4 regions of the Burkholderia sp. AU33423 genome follow, and region 2 is predicted to be linked to each of the others. Evidence: riboswitches for the same ligand, from Rfam matches in the RefSeq annotation. Region 2 holds a riboswitch; each other region holds the start of a gene.
The links. A riboswitch is a leader RNA that binds a small molecule or an ion and turns the genes downstream of it on or off. The one in region 2 is predicted to bind cobalamin.

Region 1: linked by a shared signal. The riboswitch ahead of cobG (precorrin-3B synthase) and the one ahead of CFB50_RS26470 (TonB-dependent receptor domain-containing protein) in region 2 are both predicted to bind cobalamin.
Region 3: linked by a shared signal. The riboswitch ahead of cobW (cobalamin biosynthesis protein CobW) and the one ahead of CFB50_RS26470 (TonB-dependent receptor domain-containing protein) in region 2 are both predicted to bind cobalamin.
Region 4: linked by a shared signal. The riboswitch ahead of CFB50_RS31265 (CbtB domain-containing protein) and the one ahead of CFB50_RS26470 (TonB-dependent receptor domain-containing protein) in region 2 are both predicted to bind cobalamin.

What each region holds. Positions count from the first base shown of each region.
Region 1 covers NZ_NKFH01000004.1:1,390,417-1,393,619, forward strand. The annotation lists gene CFB50_RS09150 (precorrin-8X methylmutase) at 1-19, opposite strand, end outside; gene cobG (precorrin-3B synthase) at 12-1,376, opposite strand; cobalamin riboswitch at 1,484-1,674, opposite strand; gene CFB50_RS09160 (hypothetical protein) at 1,817-2,113, shown strand; gene cbiE (precorrin-6y C5,15-methyltransferase (decarboxylating) subunit CbiE) at 2,255-3,203, shown strand, end outside.
Region 2 covers NZ_NKFH01000007.1:1,757,814-1,761,016, forward strand. The annotation lists gene CFB50_RS26465 (AraC family transcriptional regulator) at 1-574, shown strand, start outside; cobalamin riboswitch at 664-856, shown strand; gene CFB50_RS26470 (TonB-dependent receptor domain-containing protein) at 1,199-3,127, shown strand.
Region 3 covers NZ_NKFH01000004.1:1,367,936-1,371,138, reverse strand. The annotation lists gene cobN (cobaltochelatase subunit CobN) at 1-735, opposite strand, end outside; gene cobW (cobalamin biosynthesis protein CobW) at 742-1,830, opposite strand; cobalamin riboswitch at 2,161-2,426, opposite strand; cobalamin riboswitch at 2,540-2,776, shown strand; gene cobA (uroporphyrinogen-III C-methyltransferase) at 2,947-3,203, shown strand, end outside.
Region 4 covers NZ_NKFH01000007.1:2,843,591-2,846,793, forward strand. The annotation lists gene CFB50_RS31250 (MFS transporter) at 1-200, shown strand, start outside; partial or broken gene CFB50_RS31255 (5-methyltetrahydropteroyltriglutamate--homocysteine S-methyltransferase) at 300-632, opposite strand; gene CFB50_RS31260 (CbtA family protein) at 721-1,443, opposite strand; gene CFB50_RS31265 (CbtB domain-containing protein) at 1,457-1,666, opposite strand; cobalamin riboswitch at 1,701-1,838, opposite strand; gene CFB50_RS31270 (histidine phosphatase family protein) at 1,888-2,475, shown strand; gene CFB50_RS31275 (inorganic phosphate transporter) at 2,661-3,203, shown strand, end outside.

The sequences.
Region 1 (3,203 bases), on a different contig from region 2:
CGCGAATGTAGTCAAGCATCGGTGGTGTCCTGGCTGTGCCGCGCGTCCGTCAGTCGGGCCGCGGCCTGGTCAATCGTCAGATGGCGCGCGAGCGGGGCGCCAAGGCCCGCAGCGGCGTCGCGCCGGTAAAGGTCGTAGTGCGCGGGCGCAACCGCGACGAGCGTGTGCGTCGCGGGATGCGGCAGCGCGCAGTGGCGCTCGCAGCCGGTCAGGTGCACGTCGACTGCATGGCCGATGCGGGCGGCGAGCGCGAGTGCGTCGTGCTTCGTGTCGGCGCGCGCCTTCGCGCAGCCCGCGCTGCCGGCGCACGCGACGAGCGTCGCCAGCGGATCGGACGACACGCAGACGAGGCCGAGCGACGCGAGCGCATCGAGCGCGGCCGGTGCGCGTTCGCGCGATACGCGATGCAGGAATACGCCTTGCCATGGCGTCATCGACAGCGTGCCGTCGCCGTCGCTTTCGGCCAGCGCGGCGAGCCGTTCCAGTTGGGCGGCATCGAGCCGGCCGAGCACGAATTGGGCGCCGACGTTGCAACGCGTCGCCTCGCGCGACGGGCGCACGCCGAAACGCAGCGTCGGGTCGGTGCGCGTGCGGCGCCAGCCGGTGAGCGCGGGATCGGCCGCGAGCGGGAAGGGAGCATAGTGCTGCGCGCGTTCGAGCAGCGCGTGTTCACCGCATGTTGAAAGCAGGGTGCGCATCCGCGTGACGTCGGCCGGCGCAAGATCGAGGAACGCGAGCAGCAGCGCGCGCACCAGCGCGATACCTTGATCGGGCGCTACGTCGACCAAAGCGGGTTGGTCGCCATGCGTGACCGGCGGGCAACCCGCCAGCCCGGCCGCGAGGCGCACCGCGCCGTCGCCGCGACGCCATGCGGCCAGCCAGATGTCGTGCGGATGATCGAGCGCCGCAACCGATTCGCCGCCGTCGAGCTGGATCGAGAATTTCGGCGATAGCTCGCCGCGACGCGGCTCGCGCGCCAGCATGTCGAAGAGCGGCGCGGCGAGCGCGCGGCTGTCGACGAGCGCGGCAGGGTCGTGGCCGGCGAGCGGGCTGAGCATCACGTTGCGGACGTCGTCGCTCGCGGCGAGCGCCGCCGTATCGGCGGCTGCTTTCGAGGTGGCGTCGACGGACGGCCCGAGACCCGCTTCGAGCAACGCACGCGTCAGCGCGTCGGCCGCGCCGTCGCGAATGCCGCGCAGCTGGAGATTCGCGCGATTGGTCGCGTCGATCGCGCCGGAGCCTAACGCACGCGCGGCGGCGGCGATCGCCCGTGCCTGGCGCGCATCGAGCCGGCCGCCCGGCAGCTTGATCCGGCACAGTCCGCCGTCGGCGGCCGCGACCACGCGCACGAGCCCCGGGCAGGCCGACGGGCGCACGATGGGCGACGCAGGAATCGAAACGGGGGCGGAACTCAACGGGGTACCGGGACAGTGTCGCGCCGCGGCCAACGCATCGGTACACCCCGCCCGACGCCGACTGGCACGCACGCACTTTCTGGCCGGCAGGTCTCCTGGCTGACAGGTCGGCGCCGGCTCCCGGCCTTCCCGGTGGAACCAGTGGCATGAGGGGGAGATCGGCTCGCTGTCTACAGTTGCGGGGGCAGCCACAGCGGCGCGTGGCGCGCCCTGTGTTCCCTCTTCGGCCCCGAAGGGCACCGGCGAACGAACGGCCGTAGGATACCCGATTTTCGCGACGATCCGGCATCGGAGATACGTTGCACAACCGCGTCGCAGCACGGCTGCAACCGGTTTTTCGCTATCTCGCAAATGGTACGATTGGCGGCTCGACACCAGACCGGCGACCGCCGGAATCCGCGATGAAACTCGGCAGGACGGAGCTGTTCGGCATGGGCATCGCGCTGGGCCTGCTGGCCATCCCGGCCTGGATGCTGCTCGCGTGCATGCTGATCCCGCTTGCGCCGTTGGCCGAGTGGCCGAAGAATGTCGGGCTCGCCGGCCTCGGCGTGCCGATCGTGGCGGGCGGCACGTTCCTGTACAGGACAAGCGGGCCGCGGCCGCTGATGTGGCTGCTGCTCGGCTGGCTGCTGATCGCGTCGATCGGCGGCATGGTCCTTGGCTTGCTGGTGTTGATTGGCCCGGTGCCACGCGGCTGACGTCGTCGCCGTATCGCCCCGGCGGGCGGGCGACACGCACGGCGCGGGAGCGGATCAGAATCATCAACGAATCAACGCGCGGCGGCCCGGCCGCCGCGCATCGCAACACACGGTAGGGAATCGAACGATGGGGAAGGGTGCATGACGGCGTGGCTGACGGTAGTGGGCATCGGCGACGACGGTTACGCGGGGCTCGGACGCAGCGCGCGGCGCGCACTGCTCGACGCGACGCTCGTCGTCGGCGCGAAGCGGCATCTCGACATGCTGCCCGCGCGGCTGCCGGCCGCGCGCGAAGCGTGGCCGTCGCCGTTCGATCTGGCGGGCGTGCTGGCTCGACGCGCGTCGCCCGTCTGCGTGCTCGCCAGCGGCGACCCGATGCTGTTCGGCGTCGGCGCCACGCTCGCGCGCCAGCTTTCCCCCGACGAATGGCGCGTCCTGCCCGCGCCGTCGTCGCTGTCGCTCGCGGCCGCGCGCCTCGGCTGGGCGCTGCAGGATGTCGGCGCGGTTTCGCTCGTCGGCCGCCCGCTGGCGACGCTCGCGCGTCACCTGCTGCCCGGGCGCCGCCTGTTCGTGCTGAGCGCGGACGGCCGCACACCGGCCGCCGTTGCGGCCGAACTCGTCGCACGCGGCTTCGGGCCGACGCGCATCAGCGTGTTCGAACATCTCGGCGGCCCGCTCGAGCGGCGTCTCGACGGGCTCGCGCAGGACTGGCGCATCGACGAAACCGCCGCGCTCAACCTGGTCGCGCTCGACTGCCTGGCCGGCCCCGACGCGCCGCGCCGCGCGCTCACGCCCGGCCTGCCCGACGATGCGTACCGTCACGACGGCCAGCTCACCAAGCGCGACCTGCGCGCGATGACGCTCGGGCGTCTCGCACCCGCGCCCGGCGAGCTGCTGTGGGACGTCGGCGCCGGCAGCGGCTCGATCGGCATCGAATGGATGCGCGCGCATCCGTCCTGCCAGGCGATCGCGATCGAAGCGCATGCGGAGCGGCAGCGCTTCATCGAGCACAACCGCGACGCGCTCGGCGTGCCGGGCCTGCAGCTCGTCGCGGGCCGCGCCCCCGATGCGCTCGCGGGGCTCGCCGCGC
Region 2 (3,203 bases):
CGTCTGGCTCGGCCATCCGCGCCGCGACGACGCGATGCCGCTGCTCGGGTTGTTCAACGCGCCCGTCGAGGTCGGCCGTCAGACCTACGGCTTCGCGTTCGATGCCGCACGGCTCGCGTGCCGCGTGACCCGGCAGCCGGCCGAGCTCGACGCGTTTCTCGTCGATTTTCCGTTTCGCCTGATCGATGCGGCGCCGGCCGTCGTGTCGTGGGCGCAGCAGGTGCGTGGCTTTCTCGATGCGGCGCTCGCGCACGAGCAGGCGTTGCCGGCACTCGCCGAGCTGGCCGCGTGGCTCGGCGTCAGCGAGGCGACGTTGCGGCGGCGGCTGGTCGCCGAAGGCAGCGGTTATCACGTGCTGCGGGAGCAGTGTCTCGCCGAGGCCGCGCAACGCTGCCTGCGCGAGTCGGACTGGCCGGTCGCACGGATCGCCGCGCATCTCGGGTTCGGCGGCGAGGAAGCATTCCGTCGCGCGTTCGTCAGGTGGACGGGTGTCGCCCCGAGCCGGTTTCGGCGCGATTGCATGGCAGCAAACCACGCCATTTCGTCAGACATGAAACGCGCCATCGACGCATGAAGGAAAGGATTTCGAAAGTTTTTGCGCGCCGATGACGTTTTTTCGCATCCCCGCACGGCCCGACAATTGACGCGCCGGAGCGCACGCCATTACCCTTGCGCGCTGATCGTTCCCAGGGATGGGATCAAAAGGGAACGCAGGAGAGGCCGCGCCTCGAGTCTGCGGCTGCCCCCGCAACTGTGAGCGGCGAATCCGTGCCACTGCATGCCACTGGGAAACCGGGAAGGCCGGCACGAATGACGACCCGCGAGCCAGGAGACCTGCCATCGACCCGAGGTCCAAGCAGCCGCACCGGGCGGGGTGTCCCGGCGCGCCAGGCACCGCTATTGGCGGTCGCCCGTTGCATGGACGGCCCGACCTCAGGATCCGCCCGATGTCCACTGTTACCGCATCCGCTTCCTCACCGGAAGCGTCGCGCCGGCACGCCGCCGGCATGCACGGCCCGCCTGCTCGCGCGCGCCGCTCCGTATTGATCGCGTCCGCCGGCATGTGCCGCGCCGATGCTCGCGACCGCGGCCCGCTCGGCCCGGTCGCGCGATAACCCGCTCACCGATAACAAAACCGGCGCTGCCCGCCGCCCGCCCACGATCGACGCATGCGCAGCCCGACCACAACGACAGCCTCATGAAGATTCGACACCTCCTTGCCACGTCCGCCGCGACCGCGCTTCTCTCGCCGCTCGCCCACGCAGCCGGCGACACCTCGGTTGCGCAACCGGCCCCGGCCGCCGAAGGCGCCGACCTGCAGACGATCAACGTGACCGACACACGCCGCCTGCCCGAGTCGTTCGACCAGCGCTATGCGACGACCCAGGTGCTCACGCGCACCGATCTCGACCGGTTGTCGCCGAGCGACCCGAGCATCACGCAGGCGCTCGCAACGCTGCCCGGCGTGACCGTCTCGCAGAACGGCGGGCCCGGCTCGTCCGCGTCGGTCAGCATCCGCGGCTCGTCGGCCAGCCAGGTCGCCGTGTTCATCGACGGCATCCGGATCGGCTCGCCGACCACCGGCATCGCGCCGTGGGCGGACCTGCCGACCGAAGCGTTCGAACGTGTCGAAGTGATCTCGGGGCCGGCCGCCGCGTCGTTCGGCGCCAATGCGATGGGCGGCGTCGTGCAGCTCTTCACGCGCCGCGCGGCCAACCAGCCGAACCAGACCACCGTGTCGTTCGGCGGCGGGTCGAACAAGACGTTCGACACGCAGCTGCGCACGTCGGGCACGGTGCCGTCGACCGGGCCGCTCGCCGCGCTCGGCGGGCTCACCTACTCGCTCGGCCTGCACTCGTACAACACGGCCGGCATCGACGCGACGCGGCCGTTCGCGTACGGGCATGAGGCGGGCCGCAACCCGTACCACGCGCAGGATCTCGACGCGCGCCTCGGCTACGCGCGCGACAACTGGTCGATCTCGACGTTCGCGCTGTATCACCGGTCCGATCTGTCCTACGACAACCGCGGCTTTGCGAACCGCCAGCTCGATCATCAGCTGACGACCGGTATCGCGTTCCACCTCGATATCACGCCGGACACGCAGTTCGACCAGTCGTTCGGTTATGCGAACGATCGCGGGTTCATCTACGCGAGCGATCCGACCATCCCGACCGACCAGATCAATTCGCAGCGCATCAGCACGTCGACGTCGCTGACGCATCAGGCGCGCGGATTCCATCTGTTCGGGCTGCCGCTGTCGGGCGAAACCAAGCTCGCATACGACTTCACGCGCGAGCAGGCATTCCTGCCGGTCGACATTCCGAACGGCGTGCCGACGCGCAACGATTCCGCGTTCTCGCTGCACCAGTCGGCAACGCTCGGCAGCGTGACGATGTTCCTCGCGGGGCGTCATGAAATCATCGCCGGGCAATCCGTGAATACGGGTAACGCGGCGCTGTCGTGGGCGATCACGCCGGTGTACACGGCGCGTGTGTCGTACGGCAATGCGTTCAAGCTGCCGTCGTTCAACGACCTGTACTACCCCGGCTACGGCAATCCGAACCTCAGCCCGGAACGCAGCACGTCGGTCGAGGCTGCGGTCGATGCGAACACGTCGTACGGTACGTTCACGGCCGCGATCTACGATACGCGCGTCAGCAACCTGATCGCGTACAACCCGGCGACGTTCTCGCCGATGAACATCGGCCGCGCGCATATTCGTGGCATCGACTTGTCGTACAAGGGGACGATCGGCCGCTCGACGCCGGTGAGCCTCGCGGTCGGGATCCTGAATCCGCAGGACGAAACCAACGACTCGTGGCTCAACCGCCGGCCGCGCCAGACGGTCAGCCTCAACATCGATCACACGTGGGATGAACTGCACCTGCATGCGTTGAGCACGGGGGCGTCGCTGCTTTATGGCGGCACGACGTTCGACGATCCGGCGAATTCGACCTATCTGCCTTCGTATCTGACGGTGGGCCTGCGCGCGTCGTACCGGATCAATTCACACCTGACGGTGTCGGCGACGGTGTCGAATCTGTTCGACCGGCAGTACATGACCGCGTATGGGTACAACACGCTTGGGCGGACGGCGTTCGGGAAGGTGAGTTATACGTTCTGACGGGGATGGGGAGGCTTTGGCCGGATAGGTGGCGAGGCCTCCCATTTGAAACGGCGTATCCGATGCCTGCGCGACC
Region 3 (3,203 bases), on a different contig from region 2:
ATCCTTCAGCGACGTAACCGCGATCGGCAGCGGATTCAGCCCTTCCTCGATGAGCGCCTCGGCGAGCGCGTCGAACACGGCCGTGTTCGCGGCCTGCCAGTGCGCGCGATAGAACAGGATCGCGACGACGGGCGCGCCGGGCGTCCAGCGCGGCCGCCAGTCGTCAGCGCTCGCACGGTCGCGCGCCGGGTGATACAGCGCGGCGGCCGGCAGCGGGCGCGGCAGTTCGGGTTCTTCGCCGAACCCGAGTGTGTGGAAGGCAATGCTGCGCAGCAGCGCCTCGGCGTTGTGCACGCCGCCTTCACGCAGGTAGCGCCACCACAGCCGGCACAGATCGGGCGCGACGGTGCTCTTCGCGACGAGGTTCGGGTCTTCCTGCAGGTCGCCCGAGAACATCGCGAGCTGCTGCCCGCGCTTCGACGCGAGCGACACGGCCTGCTCGATTCCGTATGGCCAGTACGCCTCGCCGCCGAGATGATCGATCACGACCGACTTCGCATGCTGCAGCACGTCGTCGACGTAGAAGTCGACCGACGCCGGCTGCCGCAGGAACGTGACGTTCGCGAGCCGCACGCTCGGGAAGCCGGCCGGCAGATGCGGCACGACGCTCGCGAGGAGCGACAGCGTCGTGTCGGCCGAGCTCAGGATCACGATGTCGGCCGGTTGCTGGTCGATCCGGACGACGCCCTGCGTATCGTCGACGAAGCCGCCCGGCGTGGTGCGCAGCAGATGCATCGTGCGTTACGCCTGTTGCGGCTCGGCCGCGCACGCGGCGTCGAACGCACGTTGCAGCGCGGCCGCGTCGAGATCTTCGCCGATCAGCACGAAGCGGCTCGCGCGCGTTTCGCCGTCCTGCCAGCGACGGTCGAAATAGCTGTCGAAGCGGCGGCCGACGCCCTGGATCACGAGCCGCATCGGCGCGCCGGGCAGCGCGGCGAAGCCTTTCGCGCGATAGATCGTGTGCGCTTCGACGACGCGCTGCAGCGCGGCGATCGTCGCTTCGCGCGTGCCGGCGTCGCCCGACACGACCACCGAGTCGAAATCGTCGTGATGGTGATCGTGATCGCCGTCGTCGGCCGAACCGTGATGGTCGTGACGCAGGTGGATCGTTTCTTCCGATGCCGATTCGAGGCCGAGCAGCATCGCGAGGTCGAGCTCGCCGCGCGTCGCGCGCACGATCTTCACCTGCGGCGGGATTTCTTCGCGAATCGCGGTTTCGATCTGCGCGAACTCGGCGTCGCCGACGAGATCGGCCTTGTTCACGATCACGAGATCGGCGGACGACAGTTGATCGGCGAACAGCTCGTGCAGCGGCGATTCGTGGTCGAGGTTCGGATCGGCGCGGCGCTGCGCGTCGACGGCCTGCGGGTTTTCCGCGAACTGGCCGCTTGCGGCGGCCGGCCCGTCGACGACGGTCACGACCGCGTCGACCGTGAAGCTGTTGCGGATCGTCGGCCAGTTGAACGCCTGCACGAGCGGCTTCGGCAGCGCGAGGCCCGACGTCTCGATCAGCACGTGGTCGATGTCCGCGCGGCGCTCGACGAGTGCTTCCATCACCGGATAGAACTCTTCCTGCACGGTGCAGCACAGGCAGCCGTTCGCGAGTTCGTACAGCTGGCCCGCCGCTTCGCCCTGCGCGCCTTCGGCATCCTCGCAGCCGATGCCGCAGCCCTTGAGGATTTCGCCGTCGATGCCGAGCTCGCCGAATTCGTTGACGATCACCGCGATGCGGCGGCCTTCGGCGTGCTGCAGGATGTGGCGCATCAGCGTCGTCTTGCCGCTGCCGAGAAAGCCCGTGACGATCGTGACGGGAAGCTTGCGTAGGGTCATGGTAGGTCCTGTGTCGAAAATGGAATCAGCCCGGGATCGTCGCGTCGATGGCGGCGTGGCAGTTCGTCTGGCGGATCGCGGGCATGCCGCCGCGCGATCCGGACGGACAGTCGCGGGACGGGCGGGACGACGAATCGGACATGGTGCTTCCTTGCGAACGGTCGACATCGTGAATGCCAACACGGCTGCTGCCGGCCCGGCTCGCGCTGCCTGCCATTCGCCACGCCGGCCGGCGCGGGTTCGCGCGGAGACGGATCGGTGGAGGAAGCGGGCAATGCGCGGGCGTCGGACCTGCTGCGGCCGTGGACGATGCGCCGCCTCCCCGCGGCGCTGAACCCCAACGTTTCGGCCGGTATCCGGGCTGACGAACACGCCGCTTCGCCTTCCCGGATGCGCGCGGCATCCAGTGGCGGTCGTCCGCACGCGCGTGGCATGCGGCGAAGCGGCGTTGCGTGGCGCATGCGCGCGACGCGTTCGCTTACCGTTGCGGGGGCAGCACAGGTTGGCTCGACTGCGGCGCAGGCAGGCTCCCTGTTTCCCGTTTAACTGCGCGCACCGGAGCGGCGCGCGCGAGCACCAAAACGCGTGCGAGTGTAGGCGGCGGTGCGGGGAGCGTCAAGGCGAAGCGGGCCGCCGGGCCCGGTTCCGGATGGCCGCCGCGCGTGGCCGGAAGCCGTGCGCGGCGGTTCGCGCGGGGGAGTCGCTGTGCTATCGTAGCGCCGCGTTCGGTGCTCGCATGCGCATTCCGCGCCTGCAGTTAAACGGGAAACAGGAGGCGGACCACCGCCCGGCCTGTGCTGTCCCCGCAACGGTACGCCGCCCGCGCGACGCGCTTCCCCGCGCACGCGCCCAGGCCGCCCACGATGCCACTGCCCGTCAGCCGGGCGGGAAGGCTGCGGCCTGGCAAGCGGCCAGCCCGGATACCGGCCGACGCAAGGGGCGAGCCCGACGCTCGCCGAACGCCCGATCCGCGGGGGACGGATGAGGTGCGCATTCCGCCCGCGTCCGCGCGGGCTTCGTTCGATCCGCCATGGTTTACCTGTCCGCTGGCCGCCGCCGTGCCGCCCGCCTGCCCTTTTCCGCTGTGACGACACGGTGCGCGCCGTGCCGCGCCCGATGAGCCGCGCCTGGCTCGTCGGCGCCGGCCCCGGCGACGCCGACCTGCTGACGCTCAAGGCCGTCCACGCGATCGGCGCGGCGGACGTGCTGCTCGTCGACGATCTCGTGAATCCCGACGTGCTGCGCCATGCGCGCGCCGATGCGCACATCGAGCACGTCGGCAAGCGCGGCGGTCATGCGTCGACGCCGCAGGAGACGATCGTCGTCGCGATGCTCGCGCATCTGCGCGCGGGCCGCAGCGTCGCGCGGCTCAA
Region 4 (3,203 bases), 1.1 Mb from region 2:
GCGGCCTCACGCCGCTCGTCGCGACCATCATCGCGCAGAACACCGCGCCGCAATGGTGGCCGCTCGCGCTCCAGTACACGAGCGCCGCGATCGTGTCGTCGCTGTGCGTGTGGCTGATCTCGCGCCGCGTGAGCATCGACGATGCGGGCGCGCCCCGCAAGACGGCCGACACGTTGCCGCGCGCAGCACGCACGGCTTGACGCACACGCGCACCGGCCCGGCAGCTTCGCCCGCCCGGTGCTCGTACATCTGGGGGCGGCCGTCTGGCCGCCCTTCCTGTTTTCCGCACCGCGCCCCGATCAGTGCACCTGGTTGCGCAGCGTCTTCGCGGCGGCGACCATGTTCGTCAGCGCCGGAATCACTTCCGCCCACTGGCGCGTCTTCAGGCCGCAGTCCGGGTTCACCCACAGGCGTTCCGCCGGAATCCGCTCGGCCGCCTTCTTCATCAGGCCGACGATGTGCGCCTGCGTCGGGATGTTCGGCGAATGAATGTCGTACACGCCGGCCCTATTTCGTTCGGATTCCTGCACGCCGTTCGCGGTGATGCGGAACGATTCGACCGCCCACTTCAGGTACTCGCCCCACTGCGCGCGGCGCAGCGGCAGCCGCGCAGCGCGGCCTCGTCGATCGACTATCTGGCCGCGTTCGTCGCGCTGGCACGCGAATCGACGTGGAGCGCGCCGCGCATGCTGCGCTAGGCGCGCCCCGTAGCAATGCGCGTCAGGCGGCGCGCATGCCGATGCGTTCGGTACGCTCGACCCATGCGCCGAACAGCAGGCCGATCGTCGTCCACATGATCGCCTGCATGCCGATGGCCGCCACGCGGAACTTCCACAGCAACGCCGCCGGGAAATCGGCCGGCAACTCGCTGACCGACGGCAGCCCGATCTGCACGGCCGCGATGATCGCGACGAACACGAGCCCGGCGACGATCGACGCGTTCCACTGCCCGAGCTTCGCCAGCAGATGGCGGCGCACGCTGACCGAGAACACCATCGTCGCGACCGAGATCGTGATCATCAGGAAGAACAACCCCGTGCGATAGCCGATCGTGTCGGGGTCTCCGACCGACGGCGGATTGGCCGGGTACTTGATGTTCGGCACGATCACGAGCGCGACGAACGACGCCAGCGCAAGCCACGCAGCCAGCGGCCGTGCCGGGAGACGGCTGCCTCGGCCATACGCATACGCAAAGACCAGCGAGAACAGCCCGCCGAATGCCGCGCCGTAGGTCACGACGCCCGTCAGCAGACCGAGGCCGGCTTGCGTGTGGCGGCTGACCAGTTCAGGTTCCGGTGCTTCGCCTCGGGCGGCTTCGGCTTTTTCTTCGAAGGAGATTGCCTGATCGACTTGCGGTTCGCCGACGATTTTCGCGAAACCGAACGTGAGGAGGCCTGCGGCGATGCCTGCGAGCATCCCGCGCATGAGCAGCTTTCCGACCATCGTGAACTCCGCGTCAGTGGCAGGGGAAGCCGAGCAGATGGCGGCCGTCGTGGACGAACTCGTGGACATACATGCCCGGCACGAGCGACGTCGCCCCTTGTTCCGCACCGACGAAGTACAGCGCGAGCAACAGGATCAAGCCGACGAACACGGCCCACGGCAACAGTTCACGGACGGGGATGGGTGCCGGCACGACCGCCGGCTTCAGCACTGCTTCGCTCATGGATGCACCTCAGGGGGAATCGCGCCCCGACAAATGTTGGATGGGTACGAAGGCAGGTCTGGCTTCCGGGATCATGGATCACCGGTTACAGTGGCGCGACCGCGCCGGGATTGCACCGGCTTCCGCGTTTCGTATCGGGCGAATTGTACGCGCGAACGTTCGCGTATTGAAGCGGCGGCAGGTGATCGAATTCACTCGTCCCGGCCCATCCGAAAATCGACATGAACATGCATGCCTCGCTGCGCCTGATCGCACACGCCTCGACCCGGGCAATGCGCACCGGTACGTTTCCCGACGACGACCCGCTCGACGCGCACGGGCTCGCCGACGCCGCGGCGCTGCACGATCGGTGGGCACGCGTGACCGGCGCGCTCGTGCTGTGCAGCCCGGCCCGCTGTGCGGTGCAGACCGCCGATGCGCTCGGCCTGCATGCCGACATCGATGACGCGCTGCGCGACATCGACTACCGGAACTGGCGCGGCAAGCGGCTGCACGACCTCGCGCGCGACATGCCTGACGAAGTGGGCGCGTGGATCGGCAATCCCTGCGCGTCGCCGCACGGCGGCGAATCGTTCGATGCAGCGATGCGCCGCGTCGGCACATGGTTGAACGCGCTGCAACACGGCCGCGACATCGTCGCCATCACGCATGCGCCGATCGTTCGCGCGGCCGTCGCACATGCCATGCGACTGGATCCCGGCGCGGCAACCCGCATCGACGTCGCACCGCTGTCGTGCACGACATTCGCTGCGGCGCCGCACGGATGGACGTTGATCGCCGACGACGATCGGCGCGACACTGCGACGTAGCCGCCTGCCATGTTGCGTTCGCGATATCGACCACGACACAAGCCGACGTGTCGCGTCGTATTGCAATTGCCTGGCGATGTTCACCTTACATCGCTGTAAGACACGCCGCCCGTTGTCCCTGCTGTCATCAAACTGACTGCTAGCCGAAGCTAGGATCGGTCGCGGTTCCCTTACGAGATACCGTCATGAATCAGCCTGCTTCGTCTGCCCCGAGCAATTCGGGTTCCGTCGAGCGTACCAAGCAGCTCGGCTATGCCGTCTTCCTGCTGGTGCTCGCGATCGGTGCGGTCTATATCGCCACGCACCTGATCGACGATCTGTCGCCGATGCGCGAAGGATCGCTGTTCCCGTACCTGATGCTCGGCGCCGCGCTGCTGATCGCGCTCGGCTTCGAATTCGTCAACGGTTTCCACGACACCGCGAACGCGGTGGCGACCGTGATCTATACGCACTCGCTGACACCGAACGTCGCGGTGATCTGGTCCGGCCTGTGGAACTTCCTCGGCGTGATGATCTCGAGCGGCGCCGTCGCGTTCGGCATCCTGCAACTGCTGCCGGTCGAGCTGATCCTGCAGGTCGGCAGCGGTGCGGGCTTCGCGATGGTGTTCGCGCTGCTGATCGCCGCGATCGTATGGAACCTCGCGACCTGGTATTTCGGGTTGCCGTCGTCGAGCTCGCATACGCTGATCGGGTCGATCATCGGCGTCGGGCTGATGAACCAGCTGATG